Regions from separate parts of the Variovorax sp. GW821-FHT09A10 genome, predicted to be linked through region 1. Evidence: predicted binding sites of a transcription regulator. Region 1 holds the regulator's gene; each other region holds the start of a gene.
The links. The regulator LexA, encoded in region 1, represses DNA repair genes until DNA is damaged. The targets are predictions, from matches to a motif close to ACTGTATNNNNATACAGT.

Region 1 (4,461 bases):
GCACCGCTGCGCCACATCGGCATCTACGGCTATCGCGCGGGCTTCGTGCGGCAATTTCCGTTGCTGTCGCCCGCGCCCGTCGAAGCCACCGAAGCACTCGAACAGCTGCGCGCGCTGTGGCACGGGCACCGCATCGCGGTGCATGTGAGCGATGTCGCCCCGGGCCCCGGGATCGACACGCCCGAAGACCTGGCGCGCGTGCGCGCGGTCTTCGCGGCCAGCTCGTCTGTGTGAACTGCCCGCCGTCCCCGAGGGAACGGCGGCAATTTGTCACGGGCACGCATGCTATCCTCGACGCAATTCCGCCTCGGCGCGCCTGAGGGTGCGCATGGGGCGCGACACAAAATCTAAGAACCTTCCGAGGACACCATGAGACTTATTTTGCTGGGCGCGCCCGGGGCAGGCAAAGGCACGCAAGCGACCTTCATCTGCCAGAAATACGGCATTCCCCAAATTTCGACCGGCGACATGTTGCGCGCCGCCGTCAAGGCAGGCACCCCCCTCGGGCTGCAGGCCAAGACGATCATGGATTCGGGTGCACTGGTCAGCGACGACCTGATCATCAACCTCGTGAAGGAACGCATCGCGCAGCCCGACTGCAACGGCGGCTTCCTGTTCGACGGCTTCCCGCGCACCATTCCTCAAGCCGACGCCATGAAGGCGGCCGGCGTCAAGCTCGACTACGTGCTCGAGATCGATGTGCCCTTCGGCGACATCATCGAACGCATGAGCGGTCGCCGCTCGCACCCGGCATCGGGCCGCACCTACCACGTCAAGTTCAATCCGCCGAAGGTGGAAGGCAAGGACGACGTGACCGGTGAAGAGCTGATCCAGCGCGAAGACGACAAGGAAGAGACCGTGCGCAAGCGGCTCGACGTCTACAGCCAGCAGACCCGTCCGCTGGTCGACTACTACTCGGCCTGGGCCAAGGCCGATCCGGCCGCCGCGCCGAAGTACCGCGCCATCCAGGGCGTGGGCACGGTCGATGAGATCACGCAGCGCGCGCTTGCCGCACTGAACAGCTGATCCGTCAGCCTTCTTAGCCGCCCTCCGACTCTGGCAGGGCGGCCACTCCCAACAGTTCCAGCACCAGCGCGACCCGCGCCTTCACCGGCGTGAGTGCGCCCGCATCCCGCAGCCCGTCGCCGGGTTTCGGCAGGATGCGTCCGTTCGCACAGCGCGTGGCACGCAGTACTGCCACGCCGCCGTCCTGCGCCTTCAGCGCCGCGGCTTCCAGTGCGTGGTGCACGGTGCCATTGCCGGTCGCGGCCACGACCAGTCCGCGCAAGGGCTCAGCCGATGGAAGTAGCAACGCCTCGACGATCGCACCGCTCGCGCCCGCGTGGCTCATGACGATCTCGACGCGGGGCCACGGCTTCGACACGGCCGCCAGCCGCGCAGCATCGAACGGCGCTCCCTGCGGCCACGCGCGAACGCGGCGCACCTCGCCCTCTTCCACATAGCCGACCGGCCCCGCATCGCCCGACGCGAAGGCGTCGAGACGGTAGGTGTGCACCTTCTGCACATCGAGGCCGCTGTGGACCGTGCCCGCACACACCACCGTCACGCCCTGCGCTCCTGGCGTCGAAGCCACCACGAGCGCATCGCGCACGTTCTGCGGACCATCGGGCGACAACGCCGTCGCCGGGCGCATCGCGCAGGTCAGCACCACCGGCTTGTCTGGCGCGAGCACGGCGTGCAAGAAGAAGGCTGTCTCTTCCAGCGTGTCGGTGCCGTGCGTGATCACGATGCCAGCCACATCAGGTTGCGCCAGCCAGTGTGCGCAGCGCGCAGCCAGCTGGCGCCAGGTGTCGGCGTCCATGTCCTTGCTGTCGAGCTGCGCGACCTGCTCCGCCACCAGCGCCACGCCGGCCGGTGCCTCGATGCCGCCCAGCAGGTCCGCCACCCCCACCTGCCCGGCGGTGTAGCCGATGTTGTCGCCGCTGCTGACAGCCTTGCCGGCAATGGTGCCGCCGGTGCCCAGCACCACCACGCGGCGCGTCTCGGACGAAGAGGAATGAGTCATGGCTTGTCAACTTTTGAAAACTGGTTAAAAATACAGGTACTGGATATCTAGCCAGTGCCGCAAGGAAACCACTATGCAGTTCGCAGTGAAGCTTACCGCCCGCCAGCAGCAGATCCTGGACCTGATCCAGGCCGCCATCGCACGCACCGGTGCGCCGCCCACGCGCGCCGAAATCGCCAACGAGCTGGGCTTCAAGTCGGCCAACGCCGCCGAAGAGCACCTGCAGGCCCTGGCCCGCAAGGGCGTCATCGAACTCGTCAGCGGCACCTCGCGCGGCATCCGCCTCAAGGGCGATGCGCTGCGCTCGCTCCACGAAACGCGCCACCGCGAAGGCAACCAGTTCTCGCTCTCGCTGCCCGGCATGGCCCAGCTCGCGCTGCCGCTCATCGGCCGTGTGGCGGCGGGTTCGCCCATCCTCGCGCAAGAGCACGTCGACCAGACCTATTACGTCGAGAACACGTTGTTCCAGCGCCAGCCCGACTACCTTCTTAAGGTACGCGGCATGTCGATGCGCGACGCCGGCATCATGGACGGCGACCTGCTCGCCGTGCAGGCCACCAAGGAAGCGCGCAACGGCCAGATCGTGGTGGCACGCCTCGGCGAAGAAGTCACCGTGAAGCGCCTGAAGCGCAACAAGCAGGTGATCGAGCTGCACGCCGAGAACCCCGACTACCCGACCATCATCGTCCAGCCCGGCGAGCCCTTTGAAATCGAAGGCCTCGCGGTCGGCCTCATCCGCAACACCATGCTGATGTAGGCCCCTGGCCTGCTGCCAACGGCAGCAGCACCTCATCCGGCCGCGACAGGTGGCGGGCGTATGGCGCGAAGTCGCCATCACCCTGTTGCGGCCGATTCAAGAAATCCTGCCTGTGTTCAACCTCATACTTTTTTGGAGTTCACATGGGAATCGCCCTCCTCGCCATCGCCGACCTCTGGTCGCCCCTGCAATCGCTGGCCACCCGCTGGATGCCTGTCCGCCGCCCGTCACGCAGTGACAGCAGCGACGCTGCCGCCGGTCTGCGCTACGTGGCCATTCGCCCGGCCTGCACGGCACGCACCGCCGGCGGCCCGGCGGCGGCCACATCGCCATCCACCGCCGCGACACCCGCCCGCCCGCTGCGCGTGGTCCGTGTGGTCGACCGGCAAGGCTCGCAGCGCGGCTGTGCCAACCGGGTCGTGATCTCCGGCCGCATGGCCGACGTGTGCGCCGAACTCGACCGGCTCGCCGCACTGGAAGCCGCGGAAACCGGCAGCGGCACGCCCCGCCCCAGCCACCTGCACTGAGAAGGTGCGAACGAGCCCGCCGTGCCTGCGCGCCCCGCACGCGCATGGCGGATTCACCCCCAACGGCCTGAAACAGGCCTCCCGGGCGCCATCTGGCACGGGGTATCCAAACGTTCACACGTGCGACGTGCCGATGCTGCGAGGCACAATGGCATGCCATGAACATTGTGATCCTCGACGATTACCAGGACGCCGTGCGCAAGCTGCAGTGCGCCGCCAAACTGGACGCCTATGCCGCCAAGGTCTACACCAACACGGTCAAGGGCATCGGCCAACTGTCGGTTCGCCTCAAGGATGCGGACGTCATCGTGCTCATCCGCGAGCGCAGCCAGATATCCCGCCAACTGATCGAGAAACTGCCCAAGCTCAAGCTGATTTCCCAAACCGGCCGCGTCGGCGGCCACATCGACGTCACGGCCTGTACCGAACGCGGTGTGGCGGTGGCCGAAGGCTCGGGCTCGCCGCAGGCCCCCGCCGAACTCACCTGGGCGCTGATCATGGCGGCCATGCGCCGCCTGCCGCAGTACATCAGCAACCTCAAGCACGGGGCCTGGCAGCAGTCGGGCCTCAAGTCGGCGTCGATGCCGCCGAATTTCGGCGTGGGCTCGGTGCTCAAGGGCAAGACGCTGTGCATCTGGGGCTACGGCCGCATCGGCCAGCTGGTGGCCCGCTACGGGCAGGCCTTCGGCATGCAGGTCGTGATCTGGGGCCGCGAGGCCAGCTGCGCCAAGGCGCGCTCCGACGGCTTCCAGGTGGCGCAGAGCCGCCACGAATTCTTTGCCGCGGCCGACGTGCTGTCGGTGCATCTGCGGCTCAACGAGGACACCCAGGGCCTCGTCAAGCTCGAAGACCTCTCCCGCATGAAGCCGACGGCGCTGTTCGTCAACACGTCGCGCGCCGAGCTGGTGGAGGCCGATGCCCTGCTGGCCGCGCTCAATCGCGGGCGCCCCGGGCTGGCGGCCATCGACGTGTTCGAGAGCGAGCCGCCGCTGCAGGGCCATGCGCTGCTGCGCCTCGAAAACTGCATCTGCACGCCGCACATCGGCTACGTCGAGCAGGAAAGCTACGAAAGCTACTTCGGCCAGGCGTTCGACAACGTCGTGAGCTACATCAACGGCAACCCCACGAACATCGTGAATCCCGGCGCGCTG
Region 2 (4,461 bases), on a different contig from region 1:
GTCCCTCTAATTACTTTCGTCTACATGTGTTGCCGAGAGGCGTCGCTTCCTCTGGGGGCCTTGCAAAGCCCCACCAATGTGGTCGGACAAACAAAAGGCCGCCCGAAGGCGGCCTGGGATGCGGGGCGCGGGGCCCGGCGTTTACATCACGCGCTTGGGCGCCACGTGATGGTGGTCCTGCAGGCGATCCTTGTGGCGGACCACCTGGCGGTCGAGCTTGTCGACCAGCTCATCAACCGCGGCGTACAGATCAGCGTGGCTCGATTCCGCGAACATGTCATTGCCCTTGACGTGAATGTTGCACTCCGCCCTTTGGCGGCGTTCCTTTTCCTTCTGCTTTTCCACCGTGAGGATCACCTTGACATCGACCACCTGGTCGAAATGTCGCGTGATCCGGTCCAGCTTGCTCGTGACGTAGGTGCGCAAGGCAGGTGTGACGTCGAGGTGATGACCGCTGATCGTCAAATTCATGAATGACCTCCTGAGAATTGACGGTTGGGGAAATGACCGCGCTCCGGGATGAAGCGTGGCCGGCGAAACAGGTTTGGGGGAGAACGGGAGAAGAGGAAGAGAGAGGTGAGAAAGGGGGCGGTCGGATTCACTATGCCCAAGCTGTCACGGTATTGCAATACCGGGGCTTGCCCGAGTGACGGGCCGGTGTATTGCATGCCCTAATCCGCTATTGATTCCATAGCTGCCCCCGTGCAGTGGCATGCCCTTGCGGCACATTGGAAGCAAGTGTTTCCACGCGCCGCGCGCAGTGACCCTCCCGCCCGAAGGGCCGGCCCGTTCAGCGCCAGGCGGCGCGCATGCGGTTGCGCAGGTCGATCACCGCGGCCGGCGGCGGCACGGCGGGCGGCAGCACCGGCGGCGGTGGCCAGGTCTGCAGCTCGAAGCCCGCCAGGTCGGCCTCCGTGATGAAGCGGGTGCGGTTGGCGTACAGGTGCCGGTCGCCACGCGCCGCCTGCTGCGTGATGTGGAAGCGCTGCGGCATCACCAGGTGCAGGTGGTCGCGGGCCCGCGTCATCGCCACGTAGAGCAGGCGCCGTTCTTCTTCCAGCTCGTGCGCGCCCTGCGCCACGTCGGCCGGCATGCAGCCGTCGACCACGTTGATGACGTGCACCGAATTCCACTCCTGCCCCTTGGCCGAATGGATGGTCGACAGGATCAGGTAGTCCTCGTCGAGCGAGGGCGGGCCGGGCCGGTCGCTCGTGGCTTCGGGCGGGTCGAGCGTGAGCTCGGTGAGAAAGCGCTCGCGCGAGCCATAGCCGGCCGCCAGCCGCGCCAGCTGTTCGACGTCGGCGCGTCGCACGCCCGAGGTGTCTTCGTACAGCCGCTCCAGGTGCGGCTGGTACCACTGCATGGCCACCTCGACGTCGGCCGGCCACTGCAGCGACGGCGCGCGCAAGGCGGCGTAGGCCTGGGCGAAGTCGGCCCACTGTTCGCGCGCGGCCGACGGCGGCACGAAGTCCCGCACGGCCGCGGCCGGGTCGGCCGCCTGGTCCATCGCGTCGAGCAGGCGCGTGCCGGTGGCCGGGCCCACGCCGGGAATGAGCTGCGTGACCCGGAAGCCCGCCATGCGCCCGCGCGGGTTCTGCGCGAAACGCAGCACCGCGAGCAGGTCCTTCACATGCGAGGCCTCGAGGAACTTGAGCCCGCCGAACTTCACGAACGGGATGTTGCGCCGCGCCAGCTCCAGTTCGAGCGCCGCGCTGTGCGACGAGGTGCGAAACAGCACCGCCTGCGACTTCAGCGCCAGCCCGCCTTCGCGGTGCGCCAGGATCTTGTCGGCCACCCAGCGCGCCTGCCCGGCCTCGTCGGGCACGAGCACCAGCACCGGCTTGCCGGCCGAGGGCTTGTCGGTCCACAGCGTCTTGGCATGCCGCTCGGCGGCCTGCGCGATGACGCGGTTCGACACGTCGAGGATCGGCTGCGTCGAGCGGTAGTTGCGCTCCAGCGTGACGATGCGCGCCTCTTGCGAGAACTGCGACGGAAAGTCGAGGATGTTGCGCACCGTGGCGCCGCGGAACGAGTAGATCGACTGCGCGTCGTCGCCCACCACCGTCACGCCGCGCCCGTCGGGCTTCATCGCACGCAGGATCTCGGCCTGCAGCAGGTTGGTGTCCTGGTACTCGTCGACCAGCACATGGTCGAAGCGCGCGCCGACGTGCGCGGCCAGCGCGGGCTCGGCGACCATCTCGGCCCAGTAGAGCAAGAGGTCGTCGTAGTCGAGCACGTTCTGCTGCTGCTTGGCCTCGACGTAGGCGCCGAACAGCGTCTTGAGCTGCGCCTCCCACTCGGCGCACCAGGGAAAGCTGTCTTTCAGCACAACGGCCAGCGGCGCGCGCGTGTTCACGCAACGCGAGTAGATCGACAGGCAGGTGCCCTTGCGCGGGAAACGATTGACCGTGGACGACAGGCCCAGCTCGTGCCGCACCAACCCCATCAGGTCTTCGGCGTCGCCGCGGTCGTGGATGGTGAAGTTCTCGTCCAGCCCGATCTGCGCGGCGTACTCGCGCAGCAGCCGCGCGCCGATGCCGTGGAAGGTGCCGGCCCACGGCAGCGCCGGCGGGCGCTCCGACTTCAGGCCCAGCACGCGCGCCAGCACCTGGCCCGCGCGGCGCTCCATTTCCTGCGCGGCGCGGCGCGAGAAGGTGAGCAGCAGCAGGCGCTGCGGATCGACCCCGCCCGCAATCAGGTGCGCCACCCGGTGCGCGAGCGTGCTGGTCTTGCCCGAGCCGGCACCGGCGATCACGAGCAGCGGCCGGTGGTCGGCGCCGACCGCCGCGCCCACGCCATGCTCGACCGCCGCGCGCTGGTCGTCGTTGAGCGCGGCGAGCGCCGCGGCCAGGCGCTCGGCTTGCGTCTTCGGCGGGGTGGAAAGAACGGGGGACGCAGGGGTCTGCATGGGCACGACTTTACTGTATGTCCGTCCAGTCCACGCGCCTTGTGCCCCAGTGGCCGGTGACATAATCGCGCCTCGCTGCAACCGGAGACTCCCCATGGAAACCGCCCCGTCTCGGCAGCTTTCAACTCCCATCCGACGCCGCGCATGATGTACTGACGCCGGGTCTGCGGGAATTGAAAGCGCCCCTCCCTCGCCCATCGTTCAGTCATCCCCGGGAGTGAGCCCATGCTCAACATCTTTACGCTCGCCAACGGCCGCCTCGTCCAGGAAGAGATCGAGTCGCTCGAAGAGCTCTCCAAGTTCCAGCCGATCTGGGTCGACCTCGAGTCGCCCACGCTCGAGGAAAAGCGCTGGATCAAGCAGTACTACGGCCTCTCGATTCCCGAAGACGCGATGGACGAGGACATCGAGGAGTCGGCCCGCTTCTACGAGGAAGACAACGGCGAGCTGCACATCCGCTCCGACTTCTTGATCGACGACGACGAAGACCCGCGCACGGTGCGCGTCGCCTTCATCCTGAACCAGCACAACACCGACCTGCGCAGCCGCGGCGTGCTGTTCTCGATCCACGACGAAGACGTGCCCGTGTTCCGCCTGCTGCGCATGCGCGCACGCCGCGCGCCGGGGCTGATCGAAGACGCCAAGGAAGTGATGCTCAAGCTCTTCGACGCCGACGCCGAATACTCGGCCGACACGCTGGAGAACATCTACGACGAGCTCGAAGTGGCGGGCAAGAAGGTGCTGTCGGGCAACGTCAGCGACGAGCTGGCCGGCGAAGTGCTCGGCGCCATCGCGCGCCAGGAAGACTTGAACGGCCGCATCCGCCGCAACGTGATGGACACGCGCCGCGCCGTGAGCTTCATGATGCGCAGCAAGATGCTCAACGCCGAGCAGTTCGAAGAGGCGCGGCAGATCCTGCGCGACATCGAATCGCTGGACAACCACACGGCCTTCCTGTTCGACAAGATCAACTTCCTGATGGATGCGACCGTCGGTTTCATCAACATCAACCAGAACAAGACCATCAAGATCTTCTCGGTGGCCAGCGTCGCGCTGCTGCCACCCACGCTGATCGCGAGCATCTACGGCATGAACTTCAAGTTCATGCCCGAGCTCGACTGGGCCATGGGCTACCCCTACGCCATCGCGCTGATGGCCGCGAGCGCGCTGGTGCCGATGTGGTACTTCCGCCGACGCGGCTGGCTCAAGTAACGCCGCGCAGCGGGTGCTAGAGTGGCTGCCGGCAGGCAGCTGACCTGGAGAGCCCCGTGCGCAGACTTCGTTTCCTCACCAACCGCCACCGCGCGCCGTCGACGAACACCGCGCTCGGACTGCTGCTGGCCTTCAACGCCGGCGCCATCAATGCGGGCGGCTTCCTCGTGCTGCACATGTACACCTCGCACATGACCGGCTTCGCCTCGCAGCTGGCGGACGGTATGGTGCTGGGCAACCTCACGCTGCTGCTGAACGCGCTGGGCGCGATCCTGGCGTTCGTGAGCGGTGCCGCGGTCTGCGCGGTGTTGGTGAATTGGGCGCGGCAGCACCGGCTGCAT
Region 3 (4,461 bases), 440 kb from region 1:
CGTCTTCCTCGCCGCCCCACCAGCCGGCCTCGACGCGCTGCGGCCCGACCAGCTTGCGCAGCGGCCCGCAGTAGCACGGGCGCTCGCCGTCCATCTCGAGCCGCAAGGGCTCAGGCAGCAGCCAGGGCGGATAGATCGCATCGGGCTGCGAGGCGGCGTCCTTGCGGGCCTTGTCGGGTGCAGGCGTTTTCTCTTTCTGCAGCGCGGGCCGCCACCGCTGCTGGCGCTCGGGCCGGTGGTCGGCCTGCGCGAGCGGCACCACCACCTGGTCGGCGCCGAGCCGCACGCTGAGCCGTTCGACCATCTCGTGCAGCTTGTCGCCCTTGCGGTTGTCTTCCGGCAGGAAGCTGGTGCTGGCGCCGGCCAGCGGATCGGTTTCGAGCGTGCGCAGCTTCAGCCAGCTCGCGGGCGCGGCCAGCGTGGTGAGCGCGAGTTTTTCGGACAGCAGGCGGCGCAGGTGCGCCATGTCCTGCGTGGGCTCTGCCGTGCGCACGGTGAGCTGCTGGTGCGGCGGCAGGGTCACGCCGTTGAGGCGCCGCAGGTCGAGCGTCCATTGCAGCTCGAGCGCACGCGCGCCGCGCTGGCGGGCGCGCAGCCAGATCTGCAGCGCCGACAGCAGGCGGTTGGCCGACCACATGAGTTCGGGCCCGGTCTCGGCCAGCGCGGGCAGTTCGAGCTTCTGCTCGAACACGTCGGGCAGCGTGAGCCAGGCGTGGCTTTCGGGGCGCAGGCCCCAGGCGATGTCGAGCGCCTCGCGCAGCCCGGTGCCGAAGCGCCGCGTGAGGCCGCCACGCGGCAAGGCGGCCACCTCGCCCCAGGTGCGGCAGCCCAGGCGCGCGAGCAGGTCGAGGTGGCCTTGCGCGGCCGTCAGCGTGTCCAGCGGCAGGCCGGCCGGCACTTCGGCGGGCCGGTGCTCGTTGCGCGCGAACAGGCGCAGCCGCGCCAGCGCGATCAGGCTGGTGGCGCCCTGCGCGCCGCGCATGCGCGCGTCGGGCGCGGGGTTGAGGGCCAGCAGCTGGCGCATCAGCGGTGCGCGACCGCCCCACAGGCGCTCGCAGGCCGAAACCTCGAGCATCAGCGCCTCGTCCTGCCAGGCGACGTGCGGCGTGAACTGCAGCGCCCACCAGCCCAGGGCCTCGGGCGGGGGCATGTCGGGGGCGTCGGCTTCTTCGGACTCAGACGACCACTGCAAGGCGATCCAGTGCATCCGGGCCTCCTTTCCATGCGTCGATGCGCACCACCGTGGCCGACGGCGCGGCGGCCGGTGCCACGGGCGGCGGCAGGCGCAGCTGGCGCCGCACGCGGGCGGCGGCCAGCAGCGCGCTCATGCGGGCGTTGCGCGCCGGCACCCGCACCGGCGCGGCCAGCGGCGGCCCCCGGCGCTTGAGCAGGTGCAGCGCGATCTGCGCCGGATCGTCCGGGCAGCGCTCGGCACGCAGGCGCAGGCGCGCGGGCGAAGCCGACAGCGCCACCGACTCGGGCCGGCACACGAACAGCAGCACCTCGTGCTGCGCGGCGGCCAGCTGCAGCCGCCGCAGCTCGCCCACGCGGGCCTGCGGCAGCCAGGCGACGACGGCGGCGATCTCGGCGCAGCGCAGCGCCTGCTCGCAGGCCCACAGCCGCGCGGCCGGGGCGTCGCTGCGCACGCACATCAGAGCCTCCACCGGCAAGCCCTGCGCCGCCAGCGCGGCGCCGTAGGGTTCGTAGGGCGCGCCGACCAGCACCACCGGCCCGCCGCGCGCTTCCACGGCCTGCGCCAGCGCGGGCAGCAGCAGGCGCCAGACATGGGCCTCGGGCGTGGCCTGCAGCAGCTCCGTCATCGCGCCCACGGGCCAGCCGCCGCCGGGCAGCTCGGCGTCGAGCGCGGCATGCCCGGTGGCGACGACCTGCGCGTCGGCCAGGCCGAGTTCGTCGGCATGCCAGACGCCGCGGCCCGCGGCGGTGGAAAAGGAGTCGAAGAAAGGGAGGCCCATGATTGCAGTTGTTAACTGTATTTTTATACAGTATTTCCCAGGTCGCAACCAGCGATCGATTTACCTGCGAAGGCCCGCGCCTTAAGATCGGTTTATTAACAATTAGTGACCATGAGACACAAAAAGATTCATCTGCGGCTTCTGGCCCTCGCCGCCTTCGTCTTCGCCGTGGCGCCCGCCTCGGCCCAGCCCGCCAAGCCGCTCCTGATCGGCCAGACCTACGTGCAGACCGGCCCGCTCGCGTCGCTGTCGACCGAGCCGCTGGTGGGCATCCGTGCCATGTTCACCGCGCTGAACGCGAGCGGCGGCGTCAACGGCCGCCCGGTCGAGCTGCGCCAGCTCGACGACGCCTACGACCCCGCCAAGGGCGCCGAGAACGTCAAGACCTTCGCGCGCGACGGCGCCGTGGGCGTGCTGATGCCCATCGGCACCTCGTCGGCGGTCGGCGCGCTGAAGGCGGCCAACGAGCTGAAGATTCCCGTCGTCGGCCCCTACACGGGCGCGGGCCCGGTGGTGAAGTTCAGCGAGTTCGGCTTTCCGGTGCGCATCAGCTTCGACGAGGAATACAGCCGCATCGTGAACCACCTGTTCACCATCGGCCTGTCGCGCATCGCCTTCGCGCACAACGACAACCCCGGCGCGCGCTCGGCGATGGAGAGCACGCAGAAGTTCATTGCCGAACGCGGCGACAAGATGGTCGGCAGCGTGGCCATCAAGAACGACGGCTCCGACGCGGCCGAGCGCGCCGCCGAGCTGGCCAAGCTCAAGCCCAAGGCCGTGGTGCTGTCGGCCACCAACGACGTGGCGGCGAAATTCATCGCGGCCTACCGCGCGACCGGCGGCGAGACGGCCTTCTATTCGTTCTCCTTCCTGAATGGGCAGAAGCTCTTCCAGGACATCAGGAAGGACGCGGCCGGCGTGGTCATCTCGCAGGTCGTGCCCTACCCGTGGAACAGCGCGATGCCCGTCATCGCCGAGTACCAGGCGGCGATGAAGAAGATCGGCATGACCGAGTTCAGCTACGCGAGCCTGGAGGGCTACGTCACGGCCAAGGTCATGGTCGAGGGCCTGAAGCGCGCGGGCGCCAACCCCACGCCCGAGTCGCTGCAGAAGGGCCTGGAATCGTTCAAGACGCTGGACCTCGGCGGCATCGCCGTGTCGTACCGGCCCGGCGAGCACCGCGGGCTGACCTTCTCGGAGCTGTCGATGCTCAAGGCCGACGGGCGCTACCTGCGCTGAGGCCTTTCGCCCGCCGGCCTCGCGGGCGCAGAATTTCGTTCGTGACGACGCCCCTCACGAACGCACACCCTTACGCCCTCACGCGCGCCCGGTTGCTCCGACTGGGCGCAGCCCTGTGCGCAGGTGCCGCGCTCCCCTCCTTCGCCCAGCAGCCACCCCGCAGGCCCGCGATGCAGATGACCACGCGCCCCATTCCCTCCACGAAGGAAGCCCTGCCGGTCGTCGGCTGCGGCACCTGGATCGGCTTCGACCAGCGCCCCGGCACCGACGAATACAGGCGCCTGCCCGGGGTGCTCGACGCGCTCTTCGCGGCCGGCGGCACGGTGATCGACAGCTCGCCGATGTACGGTCGCTCCGAGGAAAGCACCGGCGAACTGCTGGCCGCCGCCAAGCCGGGCGCCAGGCCCTTCCTCGCGACCAAGGTCTGGACCTCGGGCCGCGAAGCCGGCATCGCGCAGATGGAACAGTCGTTCGCGCGGCTGCGCACGAAAGAGATCGACCTGATGCAGGTGCACAACCTCGTCGACTGGCGCACCCACCTCGCCACGCTGCGCGGCTGGAAAGACAAAGGCCGCGTGCGCTACATCGGCATCACCCACTACACCGCCTCGGCCTACGACGAGGTCGAAGCCGTGCTGCGCGCCGAGAAGCTCGACTTTCTGCAGATCAACTACTCGCTCGATGCGCGCGATGCCGAACAGCGCCTGCTGCCGCTCGCGGCCGAGCGCGGCGTGGCGGTGATCGTCAACATGCCCTTCGGCGGCGGCGGCTTGCTGCGGCGCCTGCGCGACAAGCCGCTGCCCGCCTGGGCCGGCGAGATCGGCTGCACGAGCTGGGCGCAGGTGCTGCTGAAGTTCGTGCTGAGCCACCCGGCCGTGACCTGCACGATCCCGGGCACGAGCCGCGCGGAGCACATGACGGACAACGCCGCGGCCGGCGCCGGCACCTTCCCCGATGCCGCCTTCTGGCGCCGCGAGGCCTCTTCTATTCGAACTTGACGTTGTGCTCCCGCACCGTCGCGCCGAAGGCGTCGTACTGCGTGCGGAAGAACTCGGCGAACTTCGCGGGGCTCATGCCGTAGCCCTCGAAGCCCTGCTGCACCAGCTGCGCATGCACGTCGGGCCGCTTGAGCGTGTTCTGCAACTCCTGCGAGAGCCTGTCGGTGATCTCCTTCGGCAGCCCCGGCGGCCCGAAGAAGCCGGCCCAGGGCGTGATCGTGAGCTTGCCCAGCCCCAGCTCGCCGCCCGTC

Region 2: AC07Q9_RS22310 (ATP-dependent helicase) is a predicted target of LexA. The motif match lies at 2,921-2,938, and genes of this name have one in related genera.
Region 3: imuA (translesion DNA synthesis-associated protein ImuA) is a predicted target of LexA. The motif match lies at 1,988-2,005, and genes of this name have one in related genera.

The regions. Positions count from the first base shown of each region.
Region 1 covers NZ_JBWKPT010000002.1:763,916-768,376, forward strand. The annotation lists gene kdsB (3-deoxy-manno-octulosonate cytidylyltransferase) at 1-234, shown strand, start outside; gene adk (adenylate kinase) at 370-1,026, shown strand; gene AC07Q9_RS10350 (asparaginase) at 1,040-2,026, opposite strand; gene lexA (transcriptional repressor LexA) at 2,100-2,783, shown strand; gene AC07Q9_RS10360 (hypothetical protein) at 2,927-3,310, shown strand; gene AC07Q9_RS10365 (D-2-hydroxyacid dehydrogenase family protein) at 3,469-4,461, shown strand, end outside.
Region 2 covers NZ_JBWKPT010000006.1:129,097-133,557, forward strand. The annotation lists gene hpf (ribosome hibernation-promoting factor, HPF/YfiA family) at 142-471, opposite strand; gene AC07Q9_RS22310 (ATP-dependent helicase) at 791-2,908, opposite strand; gene corA (magnesium/cobalt transporter CorA) at 3,134-4,120, shown strand; gene AC07Q9_RS22320 (YoaK family protein) at 4,177-4,461, shown strand, end outside.
Region 3 covers NZ_JBWKPT010000002.1:1,201,608-1,206,068, forward strand. The annotation lists gene AC07Q9_RS12370 (Y-family DNA polymerase) at 1-1,207, opposite strand, end outside; gene imuA (translesion DNA synthesis-associated protein ImuA) at 1,176-1,973, opposite strand; gene AC07Q9_RS12380 (ABC transporter substrate-binding protein) at 2,085-3,212, shown strand; gene AC07Q9_RS12385 (aldo/keto reductase) at 3,383-4,210, shown strand; gene AC07Q9_RS12390 (Bug family tripartite tricarboxylate transporter substrate binding protein) at 4,197-4,461, opposite strand, start outside.